Regions from separate parts of the Streptomyces sp. NPDC088812 genome, predicted to be linked through region 1. Evidence: riboswitches for the same ligand, from Rfam matches in the RefSeq annotation. Region 1 holds a riboswitch; the other holds the start of a gene.
The links. Region 1 has a riboswitch for S-adenosylmethionine ahead of ACIP67_RS21560 (ABC transporter substrate-binding protein). Riboswitches for the same ligand answer to the same signal wherever they lie in the genome.
Positions count from the first base shown of each region.

Region 2: another riboswitch for S-adenosylmethionine. It lies ahead of thrC (threonine synthase); the one in region 1 lies ahead of ACIP67_RS21560 (ABC transporter substrate-binding protein).

Region 1 is NZ_JBIVJP010000012.1:16,545-23,591, reverse strand. It holds gene ACIP67_RS21565 (ABC transporter permease) at 1-83, opposite strand, end outside; gene ACIP67_RS21560 (ABC transporter substrate-binding protein) at 80-1,714, opposite strand; SAM riboswitch class IV at 1,941-2,050, opposite strand; gene ACIP67_RS21555 (hypothetical protein) at 2,084-2,248, opposite strand; gene ACIP67_RS21550 (hypothetical protein) at 2,245-2,481, opposite strand; gene ACIP67_RS21545 (VOC family protein) at 2,448-2,903, opposite strand; gene pepN (aminopeptidase N) at 3,003-5,579, opposite strand; gene ACIP67_RS21535 (TauD/TfdA dioxygenase family protein) at 5,671-6,576, opposite strand; gene ACIP67_RS21530 (FkbM family methyltransferase) at 6,656-7,047, opposite strand, start outside.
Region 2 is NZ_JBIVJP010000009.1:144,005-151,051, forward strand. It holds gene ACIP67_RS17975 (trehalose-6-phosphate synthase) at 1-309, opposite strand, end outside; gene ACIP67_RS17980 (glucosyl-3-phosphoglycerate synthase) at 418-1,362, opposite strand; SAM riboswitch class I at 1,532-1,701, shown strand; gene thrC (threonine synthase) at 1,720-3,033, shown strand; gene ACIP67_RS17990 (MoaD/ThiS family protein) at 3,122-3,397, shown strand; gene ACIP67_RS17995 (cold-shock protein) at 3,850-4,053, shown strand; gene groL (chaperonin GroEL) at 4,442-6,064, shown strand; gene ACIP67_RS18005 (glycerophosphodiester phosphodiesterase) at 6,261-7,047, opposite strand, start outside.

The sequences.
Region 1 (7,047 bases):
AGGTAGCGGGCGAGTCCGTTCCCGGCGGCGCCGTCGGCGGGAGGGGCGACGGCGCCGGGGGTGTCCTGCGTCAGGGCGCTCACTTCTTCGCGAGTCCTGCCCAGCGGAACGTGTAGGCGCTGTTCAGCTCGTCGGGCACACCGCTGATGTCGGTGCGGGTGACGATCGCGGTGGACCCCTGGAGCAGCGGGAGCAGCGGCACCGACGCCGCGGCCTTGTCCTGGGCCTGCTCGAGCAGTTCGGTGCGCTTCGCCGGGTCCGTCTCTGTCTCCTCCTTCTGGATCAGCTCGCGTACGGCCGGGTCGGAGTAGCCGTTGGCGACCCAGGTGTTGGCCGAGTAGAAGGGCGAGAGGTAGTTGTCCGCGTCCAGGTAGTCGGCGTACCAGCCGAGCTGGTAGAGCGGGTAGAGGTGCTTGATGCGGTCCTCGCCGTACTGGGTCCACTCGGTGGACTGGAGGTTCACCTTGAACAGTCCGGTGGCTTCGAGCTGGGACTTGACCAGCGCGTACTCGTCCGCCGAGGAGGAGCCGTAGTGGTCGCTGTTGTACTGGAGGTTGAGGGTGACCGGGGTGCTCACCTTCGCCGCCTTCAGCCGTGCGGCGGCCGCGGCCTTGTCGGGGCCGCCCTTCTTGTCGCCGTAGAGCGACTTGAAGGAGTCGGTGGCACCGGTGAGTCCGTCCGGCACCGAGCTGTACAGCGGCTGGTAGCTGTTCTTGTAGACCTGCTGCGCGAGCTGGGCCCGGTCGACGGAGTCGGCGACGGCCTGCCGGACCGCCAGCGCCTTGGCCGCGTCGGCGTTCTCGGTCTTGGTGCCGTACGGCTGTGTCCGGAAGTCGAAGACGAGGAAACGGATGCCGTTGCCGGAGCCGGTGTGGACCTTGACGTTCTGCCTCTTGGACAGGTCGTCGAGGTCGGCGGTGGTGAGGGTGCGGTAGACGGCGTCGACGGTGCCCTGCTGAACGTCGAGCTTCAGGTTGCTCGCGTCCGTGTAGTACTTGAGCTGGACGTTCTTCGTCTTGGGGGCGCCCAGTTGGCCGCCGTAGGCGCTGTTGGCGGTGAAGGAGACCAGCGAGTTCTTGTCGTAGCTCGTGATGCCGTACGGCCCGTTCCAGGGCTTCCCGGCGACGATGGCCTTGTCGTCGAGGATCTTGTCGGCGGGGAAGACCTGCTCGTCGACGATGTAGCCGGCCGCGGTGGACAGCACCTGCGGGAACAGGGTGTCGTTGGCGGACTTGAGGGTGAAGACGACGGTCGTGGGTGTCGGCGCGGCGACGGAGGCGAGGTTGTAGAGGAGCGACGACGGGCCGTTCTCGTCGGCTATCTTCACGATGCGGTCGAGGCTGAACTTGACGTCGGAGGAGGTCAGTCGGTGGCCGTTGGCGAACTTCAGCCCCTCCCTGAGGGTCACCGTGTACTCCTTGGGCGCCGTCAGCTCGATCCCGGTGGCCAGGTCCGGGGAGACCTCCGTGGCACCGTTCTTCACGCTGAGCAGCGTCGCGTAGACCTCGCTCTCGACGGTGCCGGAGCCCGCGTCCCAGGCGCCCGCCGGGTCGAGGCTGGTGACCTGGTCCGTCGTACCGACGGTGATCGTCGCGCCGTCGGAGCCGGCAGAGCTCTTGGTGCTCGTGCAGCCGGTCAGGGCCACCAGGACCGCCGTGCCGAGGGTGAGGGCGCCGAGGGGCCGGAACGTTCTGACGATGCTGTGCTGTGCCATGGCTGGTCTCTGCTTCCGCATGAAGGGGACACGAAGGGGGCGCGGCGGACAGGGCGTGCCGCGCGCACGGTCGTGTGAGAGGTGAGGGGGAAGAGCGAAAAGGGGTCAGGTCAGCTGTGACAGAGGCAGCTGCAGACCAGCAGCAGATCGACATGGCGTCGGGAGCACAGCACGAGGCGGGTTGCCACGCCGTCCTCCCGGGGGTGTCGTCGGCCCTCGGGCCGTGGTAACGCACTTGCAGAACAGGAACATCCGCCGAGCCGTCACCTGGGGCACCCCACTGCGTCGAGGGTTGCCGTCCGGCCAGCCAGGGCTTGATCACCGGAACTCGTGGCTCGCGCTCACCGTAGATCGGCGGTTCTCCCGGCGTCAAGCAGTGGCTGTGCCGGGACGACGTGCGCGGGTACGGCGGCTGTTCTCCGCGCCGGACGGCGGGGGCAGGACGCGGTGGCCGCGTTCGGCGTACGGGCGGACGGCCGCCTCCCCGATACCGGCGGAGGCGGCGCCCATGATCACCGCCACCGGTGCCGTCATGCCGGCGGCCGCGCGACGAGCGTCGTGGTGAACGGGGTGACGGGGCGCTCCAGCCGTTCGCCGTCCACGGTGATGTCGACGGCCTCGTCGTAGAACGCGAGGAGCCCGGCGACGGCACCGACCGCGGGGAGTGGCGCGGGGTGGCTCCAGACGACGTTCGGGGCGCCCGCAGGGTGGGCCGGGGACGCGAACGGTGGTGTCAGCGGTCGGGCAGTTCTTCGTAGAAGCCGCATCGGGGCAGGTCGGAGGCGGATCCACGAGCGCGTGGGTCTTCGGTGTAGATCTCCAGCCGGATGCCGTCAGGGTCCTTGAAGAACACCTGTCCCGTCGCCGCGGTGCCCTTCGTGGCGCCGCGCTCCTCACGGATCGACACGCTCGCCGCCCGCAGTCTGGCCTCCACGGCGTGCAACTCGTCCAGCGAGGGCACTTCGAAGGACAGGTGGTGCAGTCCTGCTCGGTCGGCCACGAATCCCGCCGCGCCCTGCTGCCAGAGTGTCAGCAGCACGACGTCGTCGAGCCCGAGGTGGGCGAAGCGATGTGTCTCGTCGGTCGATGTCCGTATCAGGTCGAAGCCCAGCGCCCGTCGGTAGAAGGCGATGGAGCGGTCGAGGTCGGTGACGTTGAGTCCCGCGCTGCCGAGACCGATCGTCGTCATGTCACGCTGCCTTTCGAGGGCGTCGGCCCCGTCATGCCCGCAAGGGCGGAGAATCCTGTGGGCTCCGGCGTCCGATCGCGGCGGTACGGGCCGCTGCCGTCACCCGGTGGCATCGAGTTGCCGGGCCCGCAGGGCACGCCGGGTTCCGTCCCGGCGTTCGGACAGCGTCCTGCGCAGTCCGGCCGGGACGGACCGCTCGTCGCGGGCCAGCAGCGTGTCGACGGCGGCGACGACACCGTGGTCGACGACCGTGATCGGATAGAGGCCCGGGGTCTTCGTCGTCCCCCCGGCCAGGAGCCGTGCCATCTGCGGGGTGCGTCGCGCCCATAGTGCGGGGATCGTCGCGAAGAACTCCCCGGCATAGGGCCGCAGCAGTTCTTCCTGGCCGTACTGCTGGAAACCTCGGCTCAGTGCGACCAGCGTCTCGTTCGACGGACTCTCGCCCTCGGTCATCCGCGCCCAGGATGCCGCCTTGGCCTCGGCGCAGGGCATGGCGGCACGGGCCCCGGCGGCGTACCGCAGGCCGTCGGCCGTCGGGTCCCGGTCCGCTTCGGCATCGATCTCGGCTCTGCCGGCCCACCCGGTCGCCGCCAGTCGGCGGAGGATGGACCACCTCAGCCTGGTGTCGATGGGCAATCCGTCGAGACCGTCGTGGCCGTGCAGGAGCCGGGTGAGGAAGGTGAGCTGCTCGCTGTTCTCCGCCGTGTCGCACAGGGCCTCGAGCCAGAGCACTTGTGCGTCGCTTCCCGGTGGTGCGGCCAGCAGCGCCGAGTGGGTCGCGGCAGCCCACTCGGCTGCCAGCCGGGAACGGCGGGAGGGCGCTGCGAAGAGTTGGATGGCGGAGTGCACACGGTGGTGCAGCGATCGAAGGGCTTCCGGGTCGGATTCCGTGCGGGCCGTCCTCATGGCGATCGAGACGTAGTCGCTCGCCCTGATCTCGGAGTTCTCCATCATGTCGGTCAGCGCGCCCATGGTCAGCGCACGGGGCAGGGGTTCGGTGAAGTCGGCCCCCGCTGCGGACAGGGTCCGCAGTGAACGGTGGTCGAACCGCAGGTGCGTGTACGTCAGGTCGCCGTCGTTGACCAGCACCAGATCCGGTGGTGGTTCCCCGATGAGCCGGGGCACCACCGTGCGGGGCCCGTCGATGTCCGCTTCGATCTGCCGGGTGAGGCTCAGGGAGCCGGTGGTGTCCTGGTGGTACAGCCCGATCGCGACACGGTGCGAGCGCGGCGCCGGACGGTCGGCCGGTGCCTCCCGGGCGATCTCGAAGGAGGCGTACCGTCCTTGCCGGTCGAGTGCGACCACGGGGTGCAGTGTGTCGGCGCCGGCTGTCTCCAGCCATGCCCGTGACCAGGTGCGCAGGTCCCGCCCGCTCGCGGTCTGCAGGGCGTCGAGCAGATCGGTCAGTGTCGCGTTGCCCCATGCGTGCCGTGCGACATAGGTGCGCAGTCCCGACAGGAACGCCTCGTCTCCGATGTACGCGGCGAGCTGTCTGATGACCGAGGCGCCTTTGGCGTAGGTGATGCCGTCGAAGTTGGTGTAGATGTCCTCCAGATCGCGGATGGTGGCCGCTACCGGGTGGGTCGAGGGCAGCCGGTCCTGGTGGTAGGCGTTGTCCTTCCGCACGGTGATGAACGAGGTCCAGGCGTCGTGCCATCGGGTCGTGCGTTCCATGCAGCGCATGGAGGCGTAGCTGGCGAAGGCCTCGTTGAGCCAGAGGTCGTTCCACCAGCGCATGGTGACGAGGTCGCCGAACCACATGTGGGCCAGTTCATGGAGCAGGGTGTCCGCGCGCCGCTCGTGGTCGGCGTCCAGGGCCTTCGAGCGGAAGATCAGGTGTTCGCCGATCGTGACACAGCCCGCGTTCTCCATGGCGCCGGCGTTGAACTCGGGGACGAAGATCTGGTCGTACTTGGCGAAGGGGTAGCGGTGGCCGAACAGTTCCTGGAAGTAGTCGATGCCCCGGCCCGTGATGTCGAAGATCTCTTCGGTGTCCAGGTGGGGCGCCAGCGACCGGCGGCCGGCGACGGTCATCGGGACGATCGTGCCGTCCGTGGTCACGAAGTCCTGCCGGACGGTGTGGTAGTCCCCGGCCACCAGGGCGGTCGCGTAGCCGGGGAGCCGTTCCGTGGGGGCGAACGACCACCGTGACCGTCCCCGTCCCCACGATTGCGGCGGTGGGGTCGGGGAGTTGGAGAAGACCGTCCACTCATCCGGTGCGAGGACGGTGAACCGGAAGGACGCCTTGAGGTCGGGCTGTTCGAAGTGGGCGAACACCCGCCGGGCGTCGGCGACTTCGAACTGTGTGTACAGGTACACGCCTCCGTCGGCAGGGTCGGCCATCCGGTGCAGCCCTTCGCCGGTGCGGCTGTACGGGCAGTCGGCTCGCACGGTGAGGACGTTGTGGGCTTGCAGGCCGGAGAGTGAGATACGTGCGTCGGCGTAGACTTCCGCCGGGTCCAGACGGTGGTCGTTCAGGGTGATCTCGTGGATCGGCCCTTCGGTGATCAGGTCGATGAAGGTCGCCGCCCCGGGAGCGGCGGAGAACCGGACGGTTGTCGTCGAGCCGAAGGTCCGCTCGCCGCGGGTCAGATCGAGGCCGATCTCGTAGCACTCCACTGTGACGAGGGCCGCGCGGTGTTCTGCCTCGGTCTGTGTCAGGTTCGTCCCGGGCACGTGCCGTGGACTCCTTCCGGTGGGTTTCCGGCTCTTCGGCCGGGTCCCGCCCGCTCGTGATCGCCGTCGGGCGGCTCGGTGGTCGGCGGGCTCAGGCCGCTTCGCCGGTGTGGTAGCGCGACGCGTCGCCGCGCAGGGTCACGCCGGTGCGGCCGTCCACGCCTACGGGGGCCGGGCCGGCGACCGTGACGCGCTCGCCCCGGCGGTGTTCGCCGCCGTAGTCGAAGATCGCGTAGTGCTGGGTCGCCTGGTTGTCCCAGATCGCCAGGTCGTGGGGGCGCCACCGCCATCGCACGGTGTGCTCGGGCCTGGTCGCGTGGTCCTGGAGGACCCTGATCAGATCGCGCGACGCCTGCGGCTCCAGTCCCGCCACCGAGCGGGCGAAGCCGCCCAGCAGCAGGCTGCGTTCGCCGGTCTCGGGGTGCACCCGGACGGCGGGATGCTCCGCCTCGTACACCGTCGAGACGAAGTCCCGGTGTGCCGTCACGACGGTGGCGGCGGTGTAGTCGGAGTCGTTGCTGTGCACGATCCTCAACCGGTCGGCCACTTCGCGCAGTTCGGGGGGCAGATCGGCGTAGGCGCTGGCGGTGTTCGCCCACAGGGTGTCACCGCCCACCGGCGGCACCACCACGCTGTGCAGCAGGGAGAAGGCGGGAGGACGGTCGAGGAAGGTGAGGTCGGTGTGCCAGTGGTTGGCACGGGTGCCGTTCGCGGAGTCGATCTCCCTGAGGTGGGGCTTGTCGCCCGGCGCCTCGAAGATCGGGTGTCCGAGCGTCAGGTCGCCGAGCAGGCGCGCGAACGCCACCTGGCCGGCATAGGTCAGGGCCTGGTCGCGCAGGAACACCACCTTGTACGTCAGCAGTGCGGCACGGACCGTGGCCACCGCCTCCTCGTCGAGCGGCCCCGTCGTGTCGACGCCCCTGATCTCGGCGCCGATGTTCCCCGCCAGCCTCACGATGTCCACTCCGGGCGGGAGTCGACGCGGCGGTTTCCTCATGGCGATGTTCTCCTGACTGGTGACGGCCTTCCGGTGCGGGTTCCGGGCAGCGCCCGACCGCGGTCGGGCGGCACGAGGGTCACGGCGCACGCGTCAGGCGTGCGGCCTCCTCGTAGTCGCCGCCGCGGCGGACGGCCAGGATGTCGTGGGTGAACTCCTCCCGCCGCGCGGTCTGGAGGTCCAGCCGCCGGGCCCGCATACGCACGTATTTCCTGGGCAGACCGAGGAATCCGTAGCCCAGCCGGTCCAGCAGCCGCAGTACGGGGTGGTGGCGTGGATCGGGGCCGGGGGCGTCGAACTCGAAGAGGACCGCGTACGGGGGGTGGTCGGCGAAGTACTTCTCGGCGCCGCGCAGCACCTCGGTCTCGAACCCCTCGACGTCGATCTTCACCAGCCGGATCGGCCCGATCGGGCGCGCGGCGAGGACGTCGGACAAGGGGCGCACCTCGACGTCGACGTCGTGACTGCTGT
Region 2 (7,047 bases), on a different contig from region 1:
GTGGTGGACGAACCACAGCACCGAGTTGGCGATGCCGTTGTACGCGTCGGCGTGCACGTCGGCCGGGACGGGCAGCATGCGCACGCCGTCCTCGCCGACCCCGCGCCGGACCGCCTCCCGGTCGCCGTCGGACAGCGCCGAGCACACCCAGAGGGCGCCCGCGTCCGGGCCGATCGCCGACAGCCCGGAGACCAGCCCGCCGCCGCCGCGTCTGGCGTGCAGCGAGCCGTCCTCACCGACGGTGTACGAGACCGGGCCGCGGTTGGACGCGACCAGCACCTGAGCAGCAGCACCGTGCGTGGAAGCCATACGCCTCAACCTAGCCCGGACCCGATCCGCTCAAACGTACGGACGCGGGGCGTGAACCGGTCGTGTCCGGCCGTATACGGCGCGTCGGGGAGGGGCGTCACCGCCGGGTCACGCGACCTTGCGGGTCGCGTACTCGGCGATCTCCGCCATCGGCGGCCGCTCCTCCGTGTCGACCGAGTAGGTGCGCGGCTCGAAGCCGTCCGCGCCCCGCTCGAACTGGGTCAGGGACGGGCGGACGAGGTGCCCGCGGGCCAGCCGCAGCTGTGCCGTGCGGTAGATCGCCGCGGCCATCCGGCCGAGCGCCTGCCCGTCCTGGTGGCGGTGCTTGCGCACCCCGACGTCGACCTGGGCCAGCGCGTCCAGGCCCACCAGGTGCAGGGCGTCGACCAGCATGCCCAGCTCCACGCCGTACCCGACGGGGAAGGGCAGCTGCTCCAGCAGGCGGCGGCGGGCCGCGTACTCGCCGCCCAGTGGCTGCACGAATCCCGCGAGCTGCGGCCAGTGCATGTTGAGCAGCGGGCGGGCCATCAGCTCCGTCACCCGGCCGCCCTGGCCGGCGCCGCCGGCCAGCGGGCGGTCGTACATGGCCTTGACCAGGTCGACGCCCGGATCGGTGAGCAGCGGTCCCACGATGCCCGAGACGAAGTCGGAGGAGAACTCCTTCAGGTCGGCGTCGACGAAACAGACGATGTCCCCGGTGGTGACCAGCAGCGAGCGCCACAGGACCTCGCCCTTGCCGGGCACGGCCGGGAGGCGGGGCAGGATCGTGTCCCGGTGGACGACCCGGGCCCCGGCCGCCGCGGCCACCTCGGAGGTGCGGTCGGTCGATCCCGAGTCGACGACGACGATCTCGTCGACCAGCGGGACCTGGTGCATGAGGTCGTGGCGGACGACGGAGACGATGTCGCCGACCGTCTCCTCCTCGTTCAGCGCGGGCAGCACGACGGACACCGTCTGGCCCGAGGCGCGCTTGGCGGCCAGGATCCGGTGCAGCGGCCGATCGGTCACGGACCAGGAGCGGGCGGCCAGCCAGCGCTCGACTTCTTCCAGCACGGTCTGCGGCTCCTCACTGTTGTGATCACACCAGGTACATACAAGGTGACAGTGTGATCCATCTCGCGGTTCGGACGTCTCCCTCAACTGTCCTGGCCTTCGGTTACAGTCTTGAACAACGCGGATGACCATCGCATGTCCGGGGTCGCCCGCGTCCACAACCACATACCGCTCATCCAGAGGGGCAGAGGGACACGGCCCGATGAAGCCCCGGCAACCCTCCAGCCGGTCTCGTTCACGGATCACTGCCACGGGCAGTCGACGATCCCCGCGAGGCTCCCGGCTCGGGAAGGTGCCAATTCCGTCTCACGGCGAGATGCGTCGTGGGGAAGATGAGGAGAAAGGGCCTCGCCTCACATGGCTGCGCAGACAGTTGCAAGCACCACCCCCTCCGTCACCGCCCCCTCCGGTACCGCCCCCTCCGTCGACCTCGGTCCGGCCGCGGCGCTCTCCTGTCGCGAGTGCGGTCACCGCGTGCCCCTCGGCCCGGTCTTCGCCTGCGAGGAGTGTTTCGGCCCGCTGGAGATCGCCTACGACTTCTCCGGACACGACCCGGAGGAGCTCCGCAAGCGCATCGAGGCGGGCCCCGCGAACATCTGGCGCTACGCCCCGCTGCTGCCCGTCCCGGCCGACGTGGCGGACAAGCCCAACCTCAACCCCGGCTGGACCAAGCTCGTCCAGGCCGACAACCTGGCGCGTGAGCTGGGCGTCGAGGCGGGGAAGCTGTTCGTCAAGGACGACTCCGGCAACCCGACGCACTCCTTCAAGGACCGTGTCGTCGCCCAGGCCCTGGAGGCCGCCCGCGCCTTCGGCTTCACCACCCTCTCCTGCTCCTCCACCGGCAACCTGGCCGGCGCCGTCGGCGCCGCGGCCGCCCGCGCCGGCTTCCGCTCCTGCGTGTTCATCCCGCACGACCTGGAGCAGGGCAAGGTCGTCATGGCCGCGGTCTACGGCGGCGAACTCGTCGGCATCGAGGGCAACTACGACGACGTCAACCGCTTCTGCTCCGAGCTCATCGGCGATCCGGCGGGCGAGGGCTGGGGCTTCGTCAACGTCAACCTGCGGCCCTACTACGCCGAGGGCTCCAAGACGCTCGCGTACGAGATCTGCGAGCAGCTCGGCTGGCGGCTCCCGGACCAGATCGTGGTGCCGATCGCCTCCGGCTCGCAGCTCACGAAGATCGACAAGGGGCTCCAGGAGCTGATCAAGCTCGGTCTGGTCGAGGACCGGCCGTACAAGATCTTCGGTGCCCAGGCCGAGGGCTGCTCCCCGGTGTCCGTGGCCTTCAAGGCCGGCCACGACGTGGTCCGTCCGCAGAAGCCGGACACCATCGCCAAGTCCCTCGCCATCGGCAACCCGGCCGACGGCCCCTACGTCCTCGACATCGCGCGCCGCACGGGCGGTGCCGTGGAGGACGTGAACGACGAGCAGGTGGTCGACGCGATCAAGCTGCTGGCGCGGACCGAGGGCGTCTTCGCCGAGACGGCGGGCGGTGTGACGGTCGGCGTCACCAAGAAGCTGATCGAGGCCGGTCTGCTGGACCCGACGCTGACCACCGTCGTGCTCAACACCGGAGACGGCCTCAAGACGCTGGACGCGGTCGCCGGGACCGGCCCGACGGCCACCATCCGCCCCACCCTCGAGGCGTTCCACGAGGCCGGTCTCGCCTGAGAGGCAGTTGTTCGTCTGCGGGCCGCGGGGGCTGGTCGCGCAGTTCCCCGCGCCCCCGCAGGGCGCCTACCCGTCCGGAGGAAACACAGTGAGCGTCACCGTCCGCATCCCCACCATCCTGCGCACCTACACGGGCGGTCGGGCCGAGGTCGCCGCCGACGGCGCGAACCTCGCCGAGGTCATCGCCGACCTGGAGAAGAACCACACCGGTATCGCCGCGCGCGTCCTCGACGACCAGGGCAAGCTGCGCCGGTTCGTCAACGTGTACGTCAACGACGACGACGTGCGGTTCGAGCAGGGGCTGGAGACGGCGACCCCGGACGGCGCCGGCGTCTCGATCATCCCGGCCGTCGCCGGCGGCTGACGCCCACTCCGTACCCACCGGTAGTAACCCTCGGTAACACAGATTACCCAGAGTTCATTGAATTGCCTCCTCCGCAAGAGAAGCGGAGGAGGCAATTCAATGTGGTTGAGCGCGGTACAGTTGGGGAACGCGCCGCCCATCGCATGCCGAACGCATATGAGCCCCGACTTCACATGCGGTGAGAAGTAGCCAAAGTGTGCAGGTATTTTGCGCCTTCTGTTCCCTTTATGTGGCCCGAATTGCCCTGAATTCGGGAGAATTCTCACCATATTTCGGACCGCTGACGTCCGGAATTCTCGTCCGATTGACCTGTTGCAGACGGCAGTGGGACAGATACATTCGGCCGCGGTCGACGCGTTCCGGCGCACGCCCCCAATCAGCTGGGGGGTGAGGTCTGACCCGGATCCGCGAAGTGTGGATCTGTGCAAGGGCCAGTAATAGGGGAGTTAGGCATGGCTCAGGGCACCGTCAAGTGGTTCAACGCGGAGAAGGGGTACGGCTTCATCGCGGTCGACGGTGGTGCGGACGTCTTCGTCCACTACAGCGCGATTCAGATGGACGGCTACCGCACCCTGGAAGAGGGCCAGCGGGTCGAGTTCGAGATCTCGCAGGGTCAGAAGGGCCCGCAGGCCGACATGGTTCGCGTCACCGCCTGAACGATTTTCAACGTTTTCCAACGAAGGGCCCGCACCCCGACGGGGGCGCGGGCCCTTCGTGCTGCCCGCGCCGCGCCGGGTCCCCCGGGGCCTTTCGTGACCTCGGGGCGGGGGGCGCTCCGGGCCCCCGGGTCCCGCGCCACCGGGGCGGTGAAGGCGCCTTCGTCCGGTTCGCCCCCGGGCCGATCCCCCCGAGGCGCTTGCACTCGGCATGCCCGAGTGCTAATCATTGGCGTTAGCACTCTGAAGGTGAGAGTGACAACGAAGGACCGGGTCGGTGAGGCCCGCAGGCCGGGTGGGGAAGGAACCACGAGGCAGGCGAGCCGTCCGTCGCGGGCGCGGGCGCGGTCCGAAGGAATCACCCCCAGTCCTGGAGGGACCACTTCACATGGCCAAGATCATCGCGTTCGACGAGGAGGCGCGGCGCGGCCTCGAGCGCGGCATGAACCAGCTCGCGGACGCCGTGAAGGTGACGCTCGGCCCCAAGGGCCGCAACGTCGTCCTCGAGAAGAAGTGGGGCGCGCCCACGATCACCAACGACGGTGTCTCCATCGCCAAGGAGATCGAGCTCGAGGACCCGTACGAGAAGATCGGCGCCGAGCTGGTCAAGGAAGTCGCCAAGAAGACGGACGACGTCGCCGGTGACGGTACGACCACCGCGACCGTTCTCGCCCAGGCCCTGGTCAAGGAGGGTCTGCGCAACGTCGCCGCCGGTGCCAACCCGATGGCCCTGAAGCGCGGTATCGAGAAGGCCGTCGAGGCCGTCTCCGCCGCCCTGCTGGAGCAGGCGAAGGACGTCGAGACCAAGGAGCAGATCGCCTCCACGGCCTCCATCTCCGCCGCCGACACCCAGATCGGCGAGCTCATCGCCGAGGCCATGGACAAGGTCGGCAAGGAAGGCGTCATCACCGTCGAGGAGTCCCAGACCTTCGGTCTGGAGCTGGAGCTCACCGAGGGTATGCGCTTCGACAAGGGCTACATCTCGGCGTACTTCGCCACCGACATGGAGCGTATGGAGGCCGTCCTCGACGACCCGTACATCCTGATCGCGAACTCCAAGATCGCGAACGTCAAGGACCTGCTCCCGCTCCTGGAGAAGGTCATGCAGTCGGGCAAGCCGCTGCTGATCATCGCCGAGGACGTCGAGGGCGAGGCCCTGTCGACCCTGGTCGTCAACAAGATCCGCGGCACCTTCAAGTCCGTCGCGGTCAAGGCCCCGGGCTTCGGCGACCGCCGCAAGGCGATGCTGAACGACATCGCCATCCTCACCGGCGGCGAGGTCATCTCCGAGGAGGTCGGTCTCAAGCTCGAGAACACGAGCGTCGACCTGCTGGGCAAGGCCCGCAAGGTCGTCATCACCAAGGACGAGACCACCATCGTCGACGGCGCCGGCTCCTCCGAGCAGGTCGCGGGCCGCGTGAACCAGATCCGCGCCGAGATCGAGAACAGCGACTCCGACTACGACCGCGAGAAGCTCCAGGAGCGCCTGGCCAAGCTCGCGGGCGGCGTGGCCGTCATCAAGGCCGGTGCCGCCACCGAGGTCGAGCTCAAGGAGCGCAAGCACCGCATCGAGGACGCCGTCCGCAACGCGAAGGCGGCCGTCGAGGAGGGCATCGTCGCCGGTGGTGGCGTGGCCCTGCTCCAGGCCTCCCAGGTCTTCGAGAAGCTGGAGCTCGAGGGCGACGAGGCCACCGGCGCCGCCGCCGTCAAGCTGGCGCTCGAGGCCCCGCTGAAGCAGATCGCGGTCAACGCCGGCCTCGAGGGCGGCGTCGTGGTGGAGAAGGTGCGCAACCTGACCCCGGGCCACGGCCTGAACGCCGCGACCGGCGAGTACGTCGACCTGGTCGCCGAGGGCATCATCGACCCGGCGAAGGTGACGCGCTCCGCGCTGCAGAACGCCGCGTCGATCGCCGCGCTGTTCCTCACCACCGAGGCCGTCATCGCCGACAAGCCGGAGAAGGCCGCTGCCCCGGCCGGCGGCGGCATGCCGGGCGGTGACATGGACTTCTGATCCTCTTCGAGGATCGGACCCGTCCGCGGTACCGAGGGCGGCATCCCCTGTTCCGACAGGGGGTGCCGCCCTCGGGCTTTCCCGGGCTTTCCCGGGCTTTCCCGGGCTTTCCCGGGTGTTCCCGGCTTTTCCCGGGCGTGTAGTGCGTTCCGGGCGTTCCCGGGCAGTCCCGTCGGGCGCGGCGGGTGATCCCCCGTCAGCCCTGTCCCAGCGCCTTCCCGATCGTGTCGGGGACGTCGGTGGTGATGCCGTCCGCGTGCCAGTCGCGCAGGAGGTGGGCCGGGCCGGCGGTGTTCACCGTCCACGGCCACACCTTCAGCGGCCGGCCGTGCGGGCCCTTCAGGGCCTGCGCCTTGCGCACATAGGCCTGGGTGAGGGCACGGTGGTCCGGGTTGATGACGTCCACGAACGTCGCGTACGACGCCAGCTCGCCGGACGTCGGGGTCTCGTCGCAGATGCCCAGCCTGATGTCCGGACGCCTGGCGCGGACCTCCTTCAGGGCACCGGCCAGGAAACTGATCACGTAGAGGCGGTTGTCGACGTGGTGGGCGTCCAGCCAGCCCTTCCGGTCGAGGACCTTCAGGATGTCCCGGGCGAGGCCGGGGTGGTTCCCCGGCCACTTCACCTCCAGCAGCAGCCCCTGGCCGTTGCGGTCGAGCCGGTCGAGCACCTGGCCGAGGGTGGGGATGCGGGCCGACGTGTACGCGGTCTTCTTCCACTGGGGCGAGGCCCCGGCGCGGAGCCTGCCCAGTTCCGCCATGGTGAAGTCGCCCACCTTCCAGGGGGAGCGGTGCGGGAAGACCGTGCGGACGTCGGTGGTGCGGACGAGGTCCTGGTCGTGCAGGACGACCAGCACACCGTCCTTGCTGCGCTGGATGTCCACCTCGACCCAGTCGGCGCCTGCCCGGTCGGCCCGGTCGACGGCTTCCAGGGTGTTCTCCGGGGCGAGGCCGGCCGCGCCGCGGTGGCCGATGACCAGGGGC